Regions from separate parts of the Arthrobacter pascens genome, predicted to be linked through region 3. Evidence: riboswitches for the same ligand, from Rfam matches in the RefSeq annotation. Region 3 holds a riboswitch; each other region holds the start of a gene.
What was found. Region 3 has a riboswitch for cyclic di-AMP ahead of QFZ40_RS16770 (hypothetical protein). Riboswitches for the same ligand answer to the same signal wherever they lie in the genome.
Positions count from the first base shown of each region.

Region 1: linked by a shared signal. The riboswitch ahead of QFZ40_RS08275 (LysM peptidoglycan-binding domain-containing protein) and the one ahead of QFZ40_RS16770 (hypothetical protein) in region 3 are both predicted to bind cyclic di-AMP.
Region 2: linked by a shared signal. The riboswitch ahead of QFZ40_RS16075 (M23 family metallopeptidase) and the one ahead of QFZ40_RS16770 (hypothetical protein) in region 3 are both predicted to bind cyclic di-AMP.

Region 1 is NZ_JAUSXF010000001.1:1,802,718-1,807,261, forward strand. It holds gene QFZ40_RS08270 (acyltransferase family protein) at 1-486, opposite strand, end outside; gene QFZ40_RS08275 (LysM peptidoglycan-binding domain-containing protein) at 786-1,619, opposite strand; cyclic di-AMP (ydaO/yuaA leader) riboswitch at 1,623-1,825, opposite strand; gene QFZ40_RS08280 (MBL fold metallo-hydrolase) at 1,949-2,716, shown strand; gene QFZ40_RS08285 (dienelactone hydrolase family protein) at 2,802-3,779, shown strand; gene QFZ40_RS08290 (nuclear transport factor 2 family protein) at 3,842-4,255, shown strand; gene QFZ40_RS08295 (lytic transglycosylase domain-containing protein) at 4,330-4,544, shown strand, end outside.
Region 2 is NZ_JAUSXF010000001.1:3,514,320-3,518,863, forward strand. It holds gene QFZ40_RS16075 (M23 family metallopeptidase) at 66-881, opposite strand; cyclic di-AMP (ydaO/yuaA leader) riboswitch at 892-1,134, opposite strand; gene QFZ40_RS16080 (metal-dependent transcriptional regulator) at 1,256-1,951, opposite strand; gene serC (phosphoserine transaminase) at 2,232-3,362, shown strand; gene QFZ40_RS16090 (DUF3027 domain-containing protein) at 3,667-4,245, opposite strand; gene QFZ40_RS16095 (cold-shock protein) at 4,254-4,544, opposite strand, start outside.
Region 3 is NZ_JAUSXF010000001.1:3,671,671-3,676,214, reverse strand. It holds gene upp (uracil phosphoribosyltransferase) at 1-227, shown strand, start outside; gene QFZ40_RS16785 (VOC family protein) at 304-693, shown strand; gene QFZ40_RS16780 (HAD-IA family hydrolase) at 802-1,482, shown strand; gene QFZ40_RS16775 (YdeI/OmpD-associated family protein) at 1,463-1,906, opposite strand; gene QFZ40_RS16770 (hypothetical protein) at 1,976-2,779, opposite strand; cyclic di-AMP (ydaO/yuaA leader) riboswitch at 2,785-2,959, opposite strand; gene QFZ40_RS16765 (HAMP domain-containing sensor histidine kinase) at 3,065-4,544, opposite strand, start outside.

The DNA of each region.
Region 1 (4,544 bases), 1.9 Mb from region 3:
AAGGACGACGGCGGCAGACCAGCCAAGGAGGGCTCCCTGTCGGTTTCGGCGCAGGGCCAACAGCAGGAGGGCCGGCCAGATCAGATAGAACTGCTCTTCCACCGCAAGGGTCCAGAGCGGCCCGATGGCCAGGCTGACGTCGAACGGCAGCGGTAAGTCCTTGAGATAACCGAAACCTGCGATGAGTGTGTAACCGATGACGCCCTTGGACCGATCTCCGAGGACGTCGGCTGTCAGTTCAACGACGGCGTAGACGCCCAGGAGGGCAATGAGAGCCGGCAGCAGCCGGAAAGCCCGGTGGGCATAGAAACGGCCGTAACGGATCTTGCGGTGCCGTTCGACATCCCTGAGGAGTACACCCGTGATCAGGTAACCGCTGAGCACAAAAAAGACGATGACACCGACGATTCCTGCGCCCTGGAATATCGCGGGCCAGGAATGCCCCAAAAGAACGGCACCGACGGCCGCACCGCGAAGGACGTCCAAGGAGTCCAGCCTGGGCCGAACTGCAGTTTGATGGGCAGTTTGCTGGGCGGGCCTCGCGACCGTTCCCTCAACTCGCACTGTCACATAACCTCCGGAGCCTCGCAAGTAGCCGGTTCAAATATCAAGTGAAAGGCAAACCGGCCCTTGTCTGTGGACATGATTGGGATTGCAGGCCCTGAGCCCGCGCCTTGCACCAGTATTCCTGATTTGGCTGGACGGAACCTGACGCTGGCCGGTTTGGAGACAAAAGGGCGGCGGACGGTTGTCGCCGTCCGCCGCCGTTTGCTTGCAGGGCCGCGCTAAGCTACCCGAACGAAGGAATAGCCTGAGAGCCAGCTGATGGAATGGACCTGGGTCTTGTAACCGTCCACGCCGCCGCTGACAACCTGGCCGTTGCCGGCGTAGACGCCTACGTGTCCGGCAGTGATGACCAAGTCACCGGGAGCAGGCGTGCCCACAACGCTGCCGTACTGGAAGAACTGACCGGGGGCCAAGTCGCCCACACTCTTGCCAACGGAGCGCAGGGCCTTCTCCACCATGGCGGTGCAGTCCTGGGTCACACCCAGCTGGGAGTACGCCGAACCCAGAATTGCCGCGCCGACAGAGCTGGATGCCGCTGCGGGTGCCGAGGCTGCGGCTACGCGTACTGTCGGTGCCGGGGCGGGGGCCGGCGCGGGGGCAGCTGCCCTAGTCGGAGCCGGTGCCGGTGCAGCCGTTCCGGTCCCCGGGATTTTTATCTGGTTGCCCGGGTAGATGATCGTCGCCATGGACATGCCATTGGCGGAGAAAACCGAGTTAAGACTCACTCCGTAATGTGCGGAAATTGCACCCAGAGTGTCGCCGGAAACGACTGTATGGACCCTGGCTGCGGGTGCCGCTGCCGCGGGGGCCGGGGCAGGGGCGGGAGCACTTGCCTGGACCTGAACATTTGCGGTTCCGGAATTATCGGGCGCGTGGGTTCCGGCGTGGGCCGGTGCCCCGATGCCGAACAGAAGTCCCGATGCGGCAGCAACAACCACGCCGGACTTTCCCATGTTCAGGAGATTAGACTTGGCCGTGACTGACAGGCCTTCGAGCACAATTGATCGGCTGGGGGTTGCGCGATGACGGGCGGTGATGGAATTTTTTGACACAGAAGATCGCCTCTCCCATGCCTGCGGGGTGAGCTGTCGGGTTCGGGTCGGAGACACCCGGCCGGAAACGCCTCCATGCGGGACGGAGAGTTAACGACTTAACCCCAAGGCCTCCTGAGAAGGCCGTGGAAACGTGGTTCCCCCGTCCCTGCCAGCTGGAAAGCGATTGGATCCCGGTCAGCGGCAGGGTTCGGCATACTGACGGAAATGTCCCGGCTGAAACCGGGGCACCGAAAGAGGGTATCTTCTGCTCCCCCGAAAAGTCACGTTCCGGTAACGGAACTAGTTTGTCAACAGCGTTACCCATCCGGTCGAAAGAAAGCGGGACCATGCCCCAGCACCACGATGATTGGGATCCGAGGCAGCGGACTACGGAGCCCGCAGAAGGCGTCCACTTCGTGGAGGGACCGGCGTCGAACTGGATCATCGTTCGCGAAGGCGAAGACTTCCTCGTTGTTGACGGAGGCTACCCCGGTGACCTCGAGCGCGTACTGGCATCAATCAGGCAGATCGGCCTCGAGCCGGCGGATGCCAAGGCGATGCTGATTACCCACGGACACGTTGATCACACGGGATCGGCCGCACATTTCTCCCGGGAGTACGGCACCCCGATCCTCTGCAGTCCCGAGGAGGTGGCGCATGTCCGCGGCCAGGAAAAACACCAGGTGACCCTGGGCCAGGTACTGCGGCGGGCTTGGCGGCCACGGGTTTGCCGCTGGATGCTGCACGTCATCAGGGCTGGTGCCCTGGCTGCAGAGCCGGCCACGGAGGCGCGAGCCTGGGGCGCCAACGAACTGCGGGCCCTTCCCGGCTCCCCCCGGGCGGTCCTGGTTCCGGGGCATACGCCCGGACATACCGCTTTTGTGCTTCCCAAGGCGAACGCGGTGGTGACCGGGGACGCCCTGGTCACGGGTCATCCCCTCAGCAAGGAGACCGGTGTCCAGATGCTGCATCCCATGTTCCATAGCCGCCCGGAAGCCATGGGGGAGACACTAAGCCGCCTGGCCGACGTCGACGCCTCCCTGGTCCTTCCCGGACACGGGCCCGCCCTGCGGATGAGGATTGGTGACGCCATCTCCAGCATCCCCGCCGCATGACAAGCGGAAGGGGTGTTGAACGCCTGCCCCTTGCCGGATGGCCGACATCGGAGGAGGATATTCGGCACGCTCGAGGAGGCCCACCATGATCCAGCTTGGCAAGTTTGAGAGGTACCTGATCGAGGAATTCTTCGACGATTACCGTGCCGGTGCCATGACCCACAGGACGTTCACCCGCCGGGTGGCGTTCATTACAGGCAGCATGGCCACAGCTTCCGCGGCGATGCTGTTGGTCGGCTGCACTCCTGATGAAGTGCCGTCGGGAACGGATCCCATGCCTAGCCCGGAACGCCCGTCGTCAGCAGCGGGGTCAGGCCCCGCCGCCTCCGGAGCTGTTCCCGGGGCGAAGAGTCCGGTTTCCGTCCCGGAGGGGGAGCCGGGACTGACGACGTCGGAGGTACAGTTCCCGTCCAACGGAACCGACATCCGTGCTTACCTTGCCCGGCCGGGCGCTTCCGCCAAGGGACCGGCCGTCCTGGTCTGTCATGAAAATCGCGGGCTCACTCCTCACATTCAGGACGTTGCGCGACGATTCGCGAAGGCCGGGTATTCAGCACTTGCCCTGGACCTGCTGAGCCGGGAGGCAGGCACGGCGAAGATGGACCCGGACGCCGTGCCTGGAGCGCTGACCAAGGCTGGTGCCCAGCGCCATGTCTCCGACTTTGCCGCGGCATTTGAGTACCTCCAGTCCCAGGACTACGTGGACCCGGAACGGATCGCTATGAACGGCTACTGCTTCGGCGGCGGCATCACGTGGCAGGCGGCGACAGCGCTCCCCGGACTGAAGGCCACAGCAGCCTTCTACGGCCCCGCCCCCGATCTGGACAAGGTCCGCGCCATCAAGGCGGCAGTCTTTGGGGTCTACGCTGAACTTGACCAGCGAATCACCGGTGCGATGCCGGCCCTTCGCGATGCCTTGACCGCCAGTAACGTCCGCCACCAGCTCACCGTTTACCCCGGCGTTGACCACGCGTTCCATAACGACACAGGCGAGCGCTACAAAGAGGCGCAGGCCACCGCGGCGTGGAATGACACGCTGGCCTGGTTCGGTCGGTTCGTCTAAGCGTGTGAACCGGAACCCCCTGCAAGTACGCAAGCTCCATTCCGTCTGGACGTGAGGGACCGATGAGCGAAGTAACGGACAGGTTGGCGGCAGCGCTCAGTGCGCATGACCTTGAAGGGGCCGCAGCACTGTTCCACGAGAACTACCGCAGCGAGCAACCTGCGCATCCTGGAAGGGCATTTACCGGTCGGGCGCAAATGCACGCTAATTGGGCGGCAATGTTCGCCGGAATTCCCGATTTCAGGTCAGAAGTGATCCGCTCCGTGGACGACGGCGACACGACCTGGATCGAATGGGACTGGTCCGGAAACCGCAGCGACGGTAAAGCATTCCACATGCGGGGAGTTGCCTTGTTCCAGGTCTCGGAGGGCCTGGTCATTGCCGGGCGTCTGTATCTGGAGGACGTCGAAGAGGAATTGGTTGGCATTGAAGAAACGGTGGAATCCCTCTCCGGACGGCGTCCACAAAAACAATAAATGCTGCCACGCCGAACCGTTTGTTTCACTTTTCCGGCATCCAAATCCAGGATTGCCCGGTATGCTCACAAACTATGTCCTGGTTTGGTCTCAGCCCGAAACTCCCCGTTATTGCCGGAGTGCTGGCAATTGCCTTGGCTAGTTCCGCCTCGCTGCTGCCAGCGAACGCCGACGACGATGCTCCACCGAGCGGCTACCCCTCCTGGCAGGATGTGCAGAATGCGCAGCAGAACGAGGCCAGCAAGTCGGCGGAGATCACCAAGATCGGGGACCTCCTGACTGGACTGCA
Region 2 (4,544 bases), 160 kb from region 3:
TTGGATCGAATGTCACATTCAGGTCACGGCATGTCACAAGGATTCGATAGTTGTCCATCATTTACTCAGAGCCAGCCCATGGGATCGACAACTTCGCCATTGACCTGGACCTCGAAATGCAGGTGGCAGCCGGTGGAGGCGCCGGTGGTGCCGCTGAGTGCCACAACCTCGCCGCGGCTGACCGTCTGGCCAACCTTCACATTGAAGGACGAGAGGTGGTTATACGTAGTTTCGAGGCCGTTTCCGTGATCCACAACGATGCGGTTGCCGCCGCCGAACTGGTGCCAGCCGGCAAAAGTCACCGTGCCGCTGGCCGCCGCCAGGACTGATGTGCCGCACTGGGCCACAAAGTCCTGGCCCCGGTGAAAGTCACCGCTGCCGCCGGTAATCGGGCTGACCCGGTAGCCGAAGGGGGAGGCCGTGACCAGGTGGGCGAGCGGAGCGCCCAAGGTGCCTGCGGAGGCGGCGCGGGTGATGGAACCCACCGACTGGGCACTCAGCAACTGCTTGAGTTTTCCGTCGGGATCACCGAGCGTCACCACTGAGGAACGGCTGAAATCGATCTTTGCTGCTGCCTCGGCGGAGATTTCCGGCTGGGCAACAGAGGCTGCCAGCGCGGTCTGGCCGGGCAGGGGGGTCGCCATGACGCTTCCGGTGGCCGGAACGGTAACGGTGAGGACCAGGCCAGCGGCCGCGAGGGCCACCCCGGCTTTCTGGCCAATGCCGCTGGCAGCGGCAAAATCTGTGATTTGCCTGAAAGGACCCCGGCGTCTTCGCGCATCCCGTTGCGGATCGCGGGGCCTGTCCGCGGCAACGACTTCGGCGACCGGTGGCGCCGAAGGGGGGCCCACCGCACGACGGCGGCCCCTGGAATTTTGCATGGTCAAGTAGGGTTCCTCTCTGGATAGCCTGCGAAGTTAGCTGTCGGATTCGGGTCAGAGAGTACAAAGACCCGGTCCGCCGTAAGCAAGCTTCGGCGCAGAAATATCCCGTGAGGATCTTCCCTGGAAGAGGCTTGCTGCTGACGGACTTCACCCCAAGGCGGCCCGAAGACTGCCGGTTGTGGTTCCCCCGCCTCTGCCAGTTGATGATTCGTACACCTGATCTGCTGGCAGAGTTCGGCTCCAGATCAAGTAACGCTTTAGTATCGACGCTTGGTGGTCAACTATAGGCGATTTAGGCGCACAGTAACAATTCCGTTATCTTTGACACAATCCCCAACAGCTCCGTTATTTTGTCCGCCGAATGGGCTTTTTCAGCCGACGGAAACGAAGACGTGAGCGGCCACTTCCGGAGGGAGTTCCAACGCCCCTTCAATCCCCGGCACGCGGACCGAGATGTACTCCCCGACACGCTCCAGCGACACCGAGGCGCCCGGACGTATCCCGCCTTCATCAAGCTGGACCAGCAACTCCGGTTCCACCTGGATTGGCTCAGCGAGCCGACTGACGGTCACGGTGGAACCGGGCCCGTAGCCCTTCATGGCTTCAAGGAGATTAATCACACCATCGGCAATTGGCGTGGACGTTCTGCCCCCCAGGGCCGCAAGGCCTGGTATGGGGTTGCCGTACGGGGACTCGGTGGGGTGGTCCAGCATTTCGAAGATTCGCCGCTCGACCCGTTCACTCATGACATGTTCCCAACGACAGGCCTCATCGTGGACATAAGCCCATTCCAGCCCGATGACGTCGGCCAGGAGCCGCTCCGCCAGCCTGTGCTTCCGCATGACCTCGATGGCACGCTTCCGGCCGATGTCGGTGAACTCCAGATGGCGGTCGCCCGATACTACGACCAGGCCGTCGCGTTCCATCCGTCCGATGGTCTGTGACACCGTAGGCCCGGAGTGGCGGAGCCGTTCGGCAATGCGGGCCCGAAGAGCCACAATGTTCTCTTCCTCAAGCTCCAAAATGGTCCGAAGATACATCTCCGTAGTATCGATCAGATCCGTCATCCTGCTCAGCTCCTCGAGCGCAAGTACCCAGCGTTTATCCCCACCGTACTTCGTAGCCACAGCGACGTAGTCCGGTAAAAGCTTAGCCTATTTTGAGTTTGTCCGAATAATTCGAAGACGCCTTGCTGACCGTCTCAATGACTGGACTATGACGGTCACGGTTCCCGCGGTGTCGGCGATTCAGGCAGAATACAAGAGGTCCCTGACGCAGTCGACGCTGACTGCCCGCCACCCCACCGTCCCGGACATGAACCACGTCCACGCCGAAATTGGAGTCCCTGTGAGCGAACCCAGCATCACTATTCCCGCCAACCTCCTGCCGCAGGACGGACGGTTCGGCGCCGGGCCGTCCAAGGTCAGGCCGGAACAGATCGAGGCTCTCTCAGCCGCTTCCAAGCACATCCTGGGCACGTCTCACCGGCAGGCCCCGGTCAAGAACCTCGTAGGTTCGGTCCGCGAGGGACTCAGCGAGTTCTTCCGTGCCCCCGAAGGATATGAGGTGGTACTGGGTGTGGGCGGCTCCACCGCGTTCTGGGATATCGCCAGCTTTGGCCTTGTCGAGAAGAAAGCCCAGCACCTGTCCTTCGGCGAGTTTGGCTCCAAGTTTGCGTCGGCCACCAACAAGGCGCCGTTCCTGGATAGTTCTTCCATCATCAAGTCCGAGCCCGGGACCCGTCCGCTCGCCCGGGCCGAGGCAGGCGTCGACGTCTACGCCTGGCCGCAGAACGAGACCTCTACAGGCGTGTCCGCGCCCGTGAAGCGCGTGTCCGGCGCGGATGACGGCGCCCTCGTCCTGGTGGACGCAACGTCCGCCGCGGGCGGCCTGGACGTTGACGTTGCGGAGGCTGATGTCTACTACTTCGCACCGCAGAAAAACTTCGCTTCCGACGGCGGCCTCTGGTTGGGCCTCTTCTCCCCCGGCGCGATCGACCGGGCAGCCCGCATCAAGGCGAGCGACCGCTGGATCCCTGACTTCCTGGACCTGCAGACGGCGATCGACAACTCCCGACTCAACCAGACATACAACACGCCGTCGCTGTCCACCCTGGTGACTCTCGACGCGCAGGTGCAGTGGCTGAATGCCAACGGCGGCCTGGACTTCGCGAGCAAGCGGACCGCCGACTCCGCCAGCCGCATCTACTCGTGGGCTGAGGCCTCAGAGTTTGCCACGCCCTTTGTGGCCAACCCGGAGGAACGTTCCAACGTCATCGCCACCATCGACTTCGACGACTCCATTGACGCGGCGGCCATTGCCAAGGTGCTCCGCGCCAACGGCATCGTGGACACCGAGCCCTACCGGAAGCTGGGCCGGAACCAGCTGCGGATCGCCACCTTTGTTGCGATTGAGCCTGCAGACGTTTCCGCGCTGCTGGCCAGCATCGACTTTGTAGTGGGCGAACTGCGTAAGTAACTCCTCCTGCGTCGCCTTCAAGAGGTGCCAGCATTCAGGAGGTGGCCAGCGTCCAGGAGGCTTCCGCGTCCAGGAGGCTTCCGCGTCCAGGAGGCTTCCGCGTCCAGGAGGCTTCCGCGTCCAGGAGGCTTCAGCGTCCGACGGCGCCGTCCGGGTTCTGTTTCCGGCCGGCGCCGTTAGCTGTGTCCCCCGGGTTCGAGATCGTCCGCTGGGTTGGAGAACGCAGCGCAGAACAAGAGGAGGCTCGCCCCGCCTCTGGACCAGCTCCCGGGCCGCGCGGCACGGTGATTCCGCTTGCGCCCTGTCAGGGCAGCGTTAATTCGTCGTCCTCGTCGGCGGGCGACTCTTCCTCGTCGAAAGCATCCTTGGAGTCCTGCATTCCTGCAGGTGCCCCGACGGCGTCGTCCAGGGTTCCGCCGTCGTCCGCCAAGGACCCCTTCCCTGCGGACTCCCGGTCGCGGGCGTCCTGGTCGTGGACATCCTGGTCCTGCACATCCTGGTCCTGGGCATCCTCCGGACGGACGCGCTCTGCCCAGGGAACCCATTCGGGGGCCAGGATAGAGTCCTCCGACGGCAGCAGGCCCAGCTCACTCACGGTAACCACCTTGGAACGGGAATTGCGGGTCAGCACCGCATACCAGTGCCAACCAAGGTAACCGGGCAGCTTGGATTCGAACAGGTGGGTGACCAGACGGTCCCCTTCGCTCTTCGCAGCCACGTGCGGGCCGATGTCCGAGGCCGAGGTGATGCCCTCGATTGCCTTGCGGGCCACGTCCACGGCAGCGGCGAGGAAAGCGTCGGGTTTGCCCGTCCGCCACACCGGCACGCCTGCGCGCCGTTTCGTCCCAGGGTTGGGCGCCGGCTGTTCAGCTTCCGGATTCATCAGCAGGCCTAAACGTCCAGCTCGTCGGCAACCTTACGCAAGGCAGCGGCGATGGCCTTGCCCTTGTTGCCTTCCGGGTACTTGCCGGCAGACAGGGTGCCTGAGAGGTTGTCCAGCACACTGACGAGGTCCTGGACCAGGGGTGCAAGGTCCTTGGCGCTCGGCCTCTTGGCCTTGGCAATGGACGGAGTCTTGTCCAGGACGCGCAGGCCCAGTGCTTGGGCGCCCTTGCGGCCATCGGCAACGCCGAACTCTACGCGCGTACCGGCTTTCAGCTCGGTGATGCCCTCTGGCAGCGA
Region 3 (4,544 bases):
GCACCTTGCGCGAAGCTATCAAGTTCCTCTTCAAACGGGGCGCCTCGGATGTGACCTGCATCTGCCTCTTGGCCGCGCCGGAAGGCCTGGCCAAGCTGGAGGAGGAACTTTCCGGCGCGAATGTCACTATCGTGCTGGCTTCCATTGACGAGAAACTCAACGAGAAGTCCTACATCGTCCCGGGACTGGGCGACGCCGGAGACCGCCTCTACGGCATAGCCGGCTGACCACTGTCCCGTTCGCACAAAACCTGCCCGGATTTCAAGTCTTCCGGATCCGTCACCACGCCGTTAGCCTGTGCGGATGGACTGGAAACTTGAACTTGTTTTTGTCCCCGTATCCGACGTGGACCGTGCCAAGGACTTTTACGTCAACAAGGTGGGGTTCATCGCCGACTACGACGAGCGGCCCACCGACTCCATCCGCTTTGTCCAGCTCACCCCGCCGGGCTCCGCCTGCTCCATCTGCATCGGCGAAGGCATTAACGACGCGCCTCCCGGCACCGCACCAAGCCTGCAGATGGTGGTCAGCGACATCCAGGCAGCCCACGATCACCTCAAGGGCAACGGCGTGGACGTGAGCGAGGTTGACGTCCAGGCGTGGGGGCATTTCGTGTACTTCGCGGATCCTGATGGCAACAAGTGGGCGGTGCAGTACATACCGTGGCGCGAACAGGCTGCGCCGTCGGCGTAGTAGCCGGCTTCCCCGAGGCGGGACGTATAGACCAGGGCCCGCCCGTAAACAATCTGGCCCGGCTGTAAACATCCTTGGCCACAGGCCGCTGTAGGGCAGGATGGGACCATGAGCATCCCCGCGTCGGCCACCACCCGAACCCTCACCTGCCGCGCCGTCCTGTTTGACATGGACGGGACGCTGGTAGATTCCACGGCTGTGGTGGAACAGGTGTGGAGCGAGTTCGCCGGGCGCTATGGACTGGATTTTGCCGAGATCCTCCGCACCTCCCATGGTGTCCGGGCGGGTGATACGGTACGGCGTTTTGCTCCCGACGGAGCCGACGTCGCCGCGCTGACGGACGAACTCGGGGCCATGGAAAGGGTTCGGACGCATGGCATCGTGGCGCTTCCCGGCGCTGCGGAACTGCTGCGCATTCTTCCAGCGGATGCCGTTGCCCTGGTGACATCAGCCGACAGGATCCTGGCCGATATCCGCATGGAGGCTGCCGGCCTGGCCATGCCCGCCACCGCTGTTACCGCTGACCTCATCACCTATGGCAAGCCCCACCCCGAAGGATATCTCCGGGCGGCCACGCTGCTGGGCGTTGCGCCGGCGGAGGCGCTGGTGTTCGAAGACGCCCCGGCCGGGATCACCGCAGGCCTTGCCGCCGGAATCCGAACGGTGGCGGTGGGCCCGAACACGGGCCCCCTTCCCGACGGAGTGCTGCATATCGCCGATTACAGTTCGGTCTCAGCCACACTGGACACGGACGCTGCGGGACGCAGGGTTATTTCTTTCCTGCTTTGAGATCTGCCACTACTTTGGCGATCCGCCGGGCCCTGGTTTCTTCGGTTTTTGCATCGCCGACGGGCTCGACATACCGCCGCTGGGCACTGTAGTTCAGGGTTCCGTAGAAGGCCTGGGCCTCCGGTTCCGCGGCGATGGCAGCAGCGAGATCGTCAGGAACTTCGACGATGCGCGGCTGGGTGTCGAGTTCCAGGTCCACCTCCACCGTGTCCCCGGCAGCAACACCCACGAATTCCCTGTTGACAGCACTGACCCCGATCAGGCTCTGTCCGCCCATGACGGCGATGCTGCTCCGATAGCTTTTGCCGTTGATCGTCACAACCACCGCCGGCCGCTTGCCTGCATCCAGCGCCGAAATGATCTCCTCCGGAACTTCAATGCCGGCCTTGTTGCCGCTGCCAAGGATGGTGGTGGTGAATTTCATGGTCCAAGTATGCAGCCCGGCCCTGTCTATCGACAGAAGGACCGGGCTCAGCGGGACGTCAAGCCGGGCTTAGTACCAGTTGTGCGAGAGGTGGAAGTTCCAGGCACCGCACGGTGACTGGTAACTCTGCTTGATGTAGTTCAAGCCCCAGTTGATCTGGGTGCGGTAGTTGGTGAGGTAGTCCGCCCCGGCGCTTGCCATCTTCTCTGCTGGCAGCGACTGGACGATGCCGTAGGCGCCGCTGCTCGCATTGGTGGCGGTGGTGGTCCAGTCCGACTCCTTGGTCCACAGTGTCTTCAGGCACTGCATCTGGTCGGGGCCCCAACCATAGGATGCCAGTTGGCTGGCAGCGTAGGCCTGGGCGCCGGCCGGATCGTTGACCGCAACAACTGGCGCAGGAGCCGGGGCAGGGGCAGGGGCTGGCTCGGGGGCAGGGGCCGGCGCCTGCACTGGAGCGGGTGCCGGTTCTGCTGCCTGGGGCGCAACGCTTACTTCCGCCGGCGCCGGCGACGGGGAGGCCGGAGCCTGGATCTCGCTCTTTTCGAGGCTGAGGTTTGACTGTGCACCAGCCTGGGCGTCCGCCGAATGAGGGTTGGTGGCACCCGCCCTGGCGATCGAGTCCGTTGCCTGGCCTGCCGCGGCCACTCCCACGAGGAGGGCACATGAGGTGGCGATCACCGCGGCACGTTTGCCCAAAGAGGGAATCTTGACCAGCCGGGACAGCTTGGACAGTGCGGATCCGGATAGGGGGGATCCGGACGTGGAGGACCCGGATTCTGACAGTTGAAGTGCCGCCTCCGTGGGAGAGAGTTTATGGCGGCCGTGGGACGTTGACCCGCGCTGCGGGCGTGGTTCTACCTTGAATTCAGACATGAAGAATCGCCTCTCACACCTGCGGAGTTAGCTGTCGGGTTCGGATGAGGGCATCCGGCCACACGGAAATTCACGTGCTGGCTTAACCCCAAGGGCACTAATAGCCCGGGACGGTGGGTCCCCCGCCTCTGCCTGGTCAAGAAGGATCCGGTAAGCGGCAGAGTTTGGCGTCATCCGGATGTACGGCCCGAACGGGAACCGCACCCCCACGACGGTACAGGAGTCTGCCCCTTAAGTCACATTTCGGTAACGGAGATCACGACGGCGGCGTGTTGCCTTGCGTTATCAGGCCTTCATGGGGAGGTGCAGGGTGAACTGTGTTCGGCCGGGCTTAGACCTCACCTCGACGCGGCCGCCGTGGGCTTCGACGATGGACTGGACAATGGCCAGGCCAAGGCCGCTGGTCCCTTCCGAAGCGGCAGGACCGGATGCGGGTGCCTTGCCCGCGCGGGACGCGTCTGCGCGGGCGAACCTCGAGAAAACATGGTCCACGAACTCTGCGGGGATGCCGCCGCCGTCGTCCGTTACTGTCACCACTGCACTGCCGTCACGGGACTTCGCTACGCCGGTGACCACCGTGGTCCCGGGCACAGTGTGCTTGCGTGCGTTGGAGAGGAGGTTCACCATCACCTGGCGCAGCCGGGCCGGATCACCGCTGACCGCCACCGGCTCATCCGGAAGCTCGAGATGCCAGTGGTGGTCCGGGGCTATCACTTTCTCATCGCTAACGGTCTCGATGACCAACTGCGTGAGATCCACCTCGCTGAGCTTCAGCGGCTGACCTTCGTCAAGCCGGGCGAGCAGGAGCAGATCCTCCACCAGCGTGGTCATACGCTCGGACTGGCTCTGGACCCGGGCCAGGGACTTCCGGCCGTCCGCCGTGAAATTCTCGGTCATCCGCATCAGTTCCGTGTAGCCGCGGATGGCCGTCAGCGGCGTTCGCAGCTCATGCGACGCGTCGGCCACAAACTGGCGGACCTTGGTCTCGCTCTTCTGCCTGGCCTCCAGTGCATTGGCCACGTTGTCCAGCATGAGATTGAGCGCGTGGCCCACGCTGCCTACTTCGGTTCCGGGATTGGAGTTCGACGCCGGGACTCGCACCGCGAGTGCCACCTCGCCCGCATCCAACGGAAGCCGGGAGACGCGGGTGGCAACCTCGGAGAGCTGCTCCAGCGGTTTCATCGTGCGCCGGATCAGTACCGTCCCCGCCAGCCCGATCAGGACGAGCCCTCCCAGCGAGACAAACACGAACGTCCACACAAGGGAAGCCAGCGTGCTCTCCTTAGCGGCAAGCGGAAGGCCGGTGACCAGGACGTCGCCATTGCCGGTCTTGCCTGCTATCAGCCGGTAGTCGCCGTTTGAGAGGGTCCGGTCAACGGGCTGCGCGTTCGCCGCCAGGGCCAGCAGGGCCTGCTTGTCCTCGGCAGAGAGGGCAGAACGAGTGGTGTCGGAGGCCAGGAACCCGGCGCTGTTGACCTGCCCGTTCAGGATGCGGGCGTTCAAAGTCCCGACGCTCTGCCCGCGGGCGTCCAGAGGGTCTCTTCCGTTGTTGAACCCGCCCATGGACGGTCGGCCGGGATCGTTGGACAGGTGGGCGGCCTGGCTTAGCTGGTCGTCCAGCTGGCGGGTGAGGAAGGCGTCCATGGACGCGAAGCTGAACAGCCCCACCGCGCCGCAGATGCTCACGAGCAGGGCCATGGCCACCAGGACAAGGCGGGTGCGCAGGTGCCAGGTGGCTGGCTTGAGCCAGCTGCGGCCGCGTGTG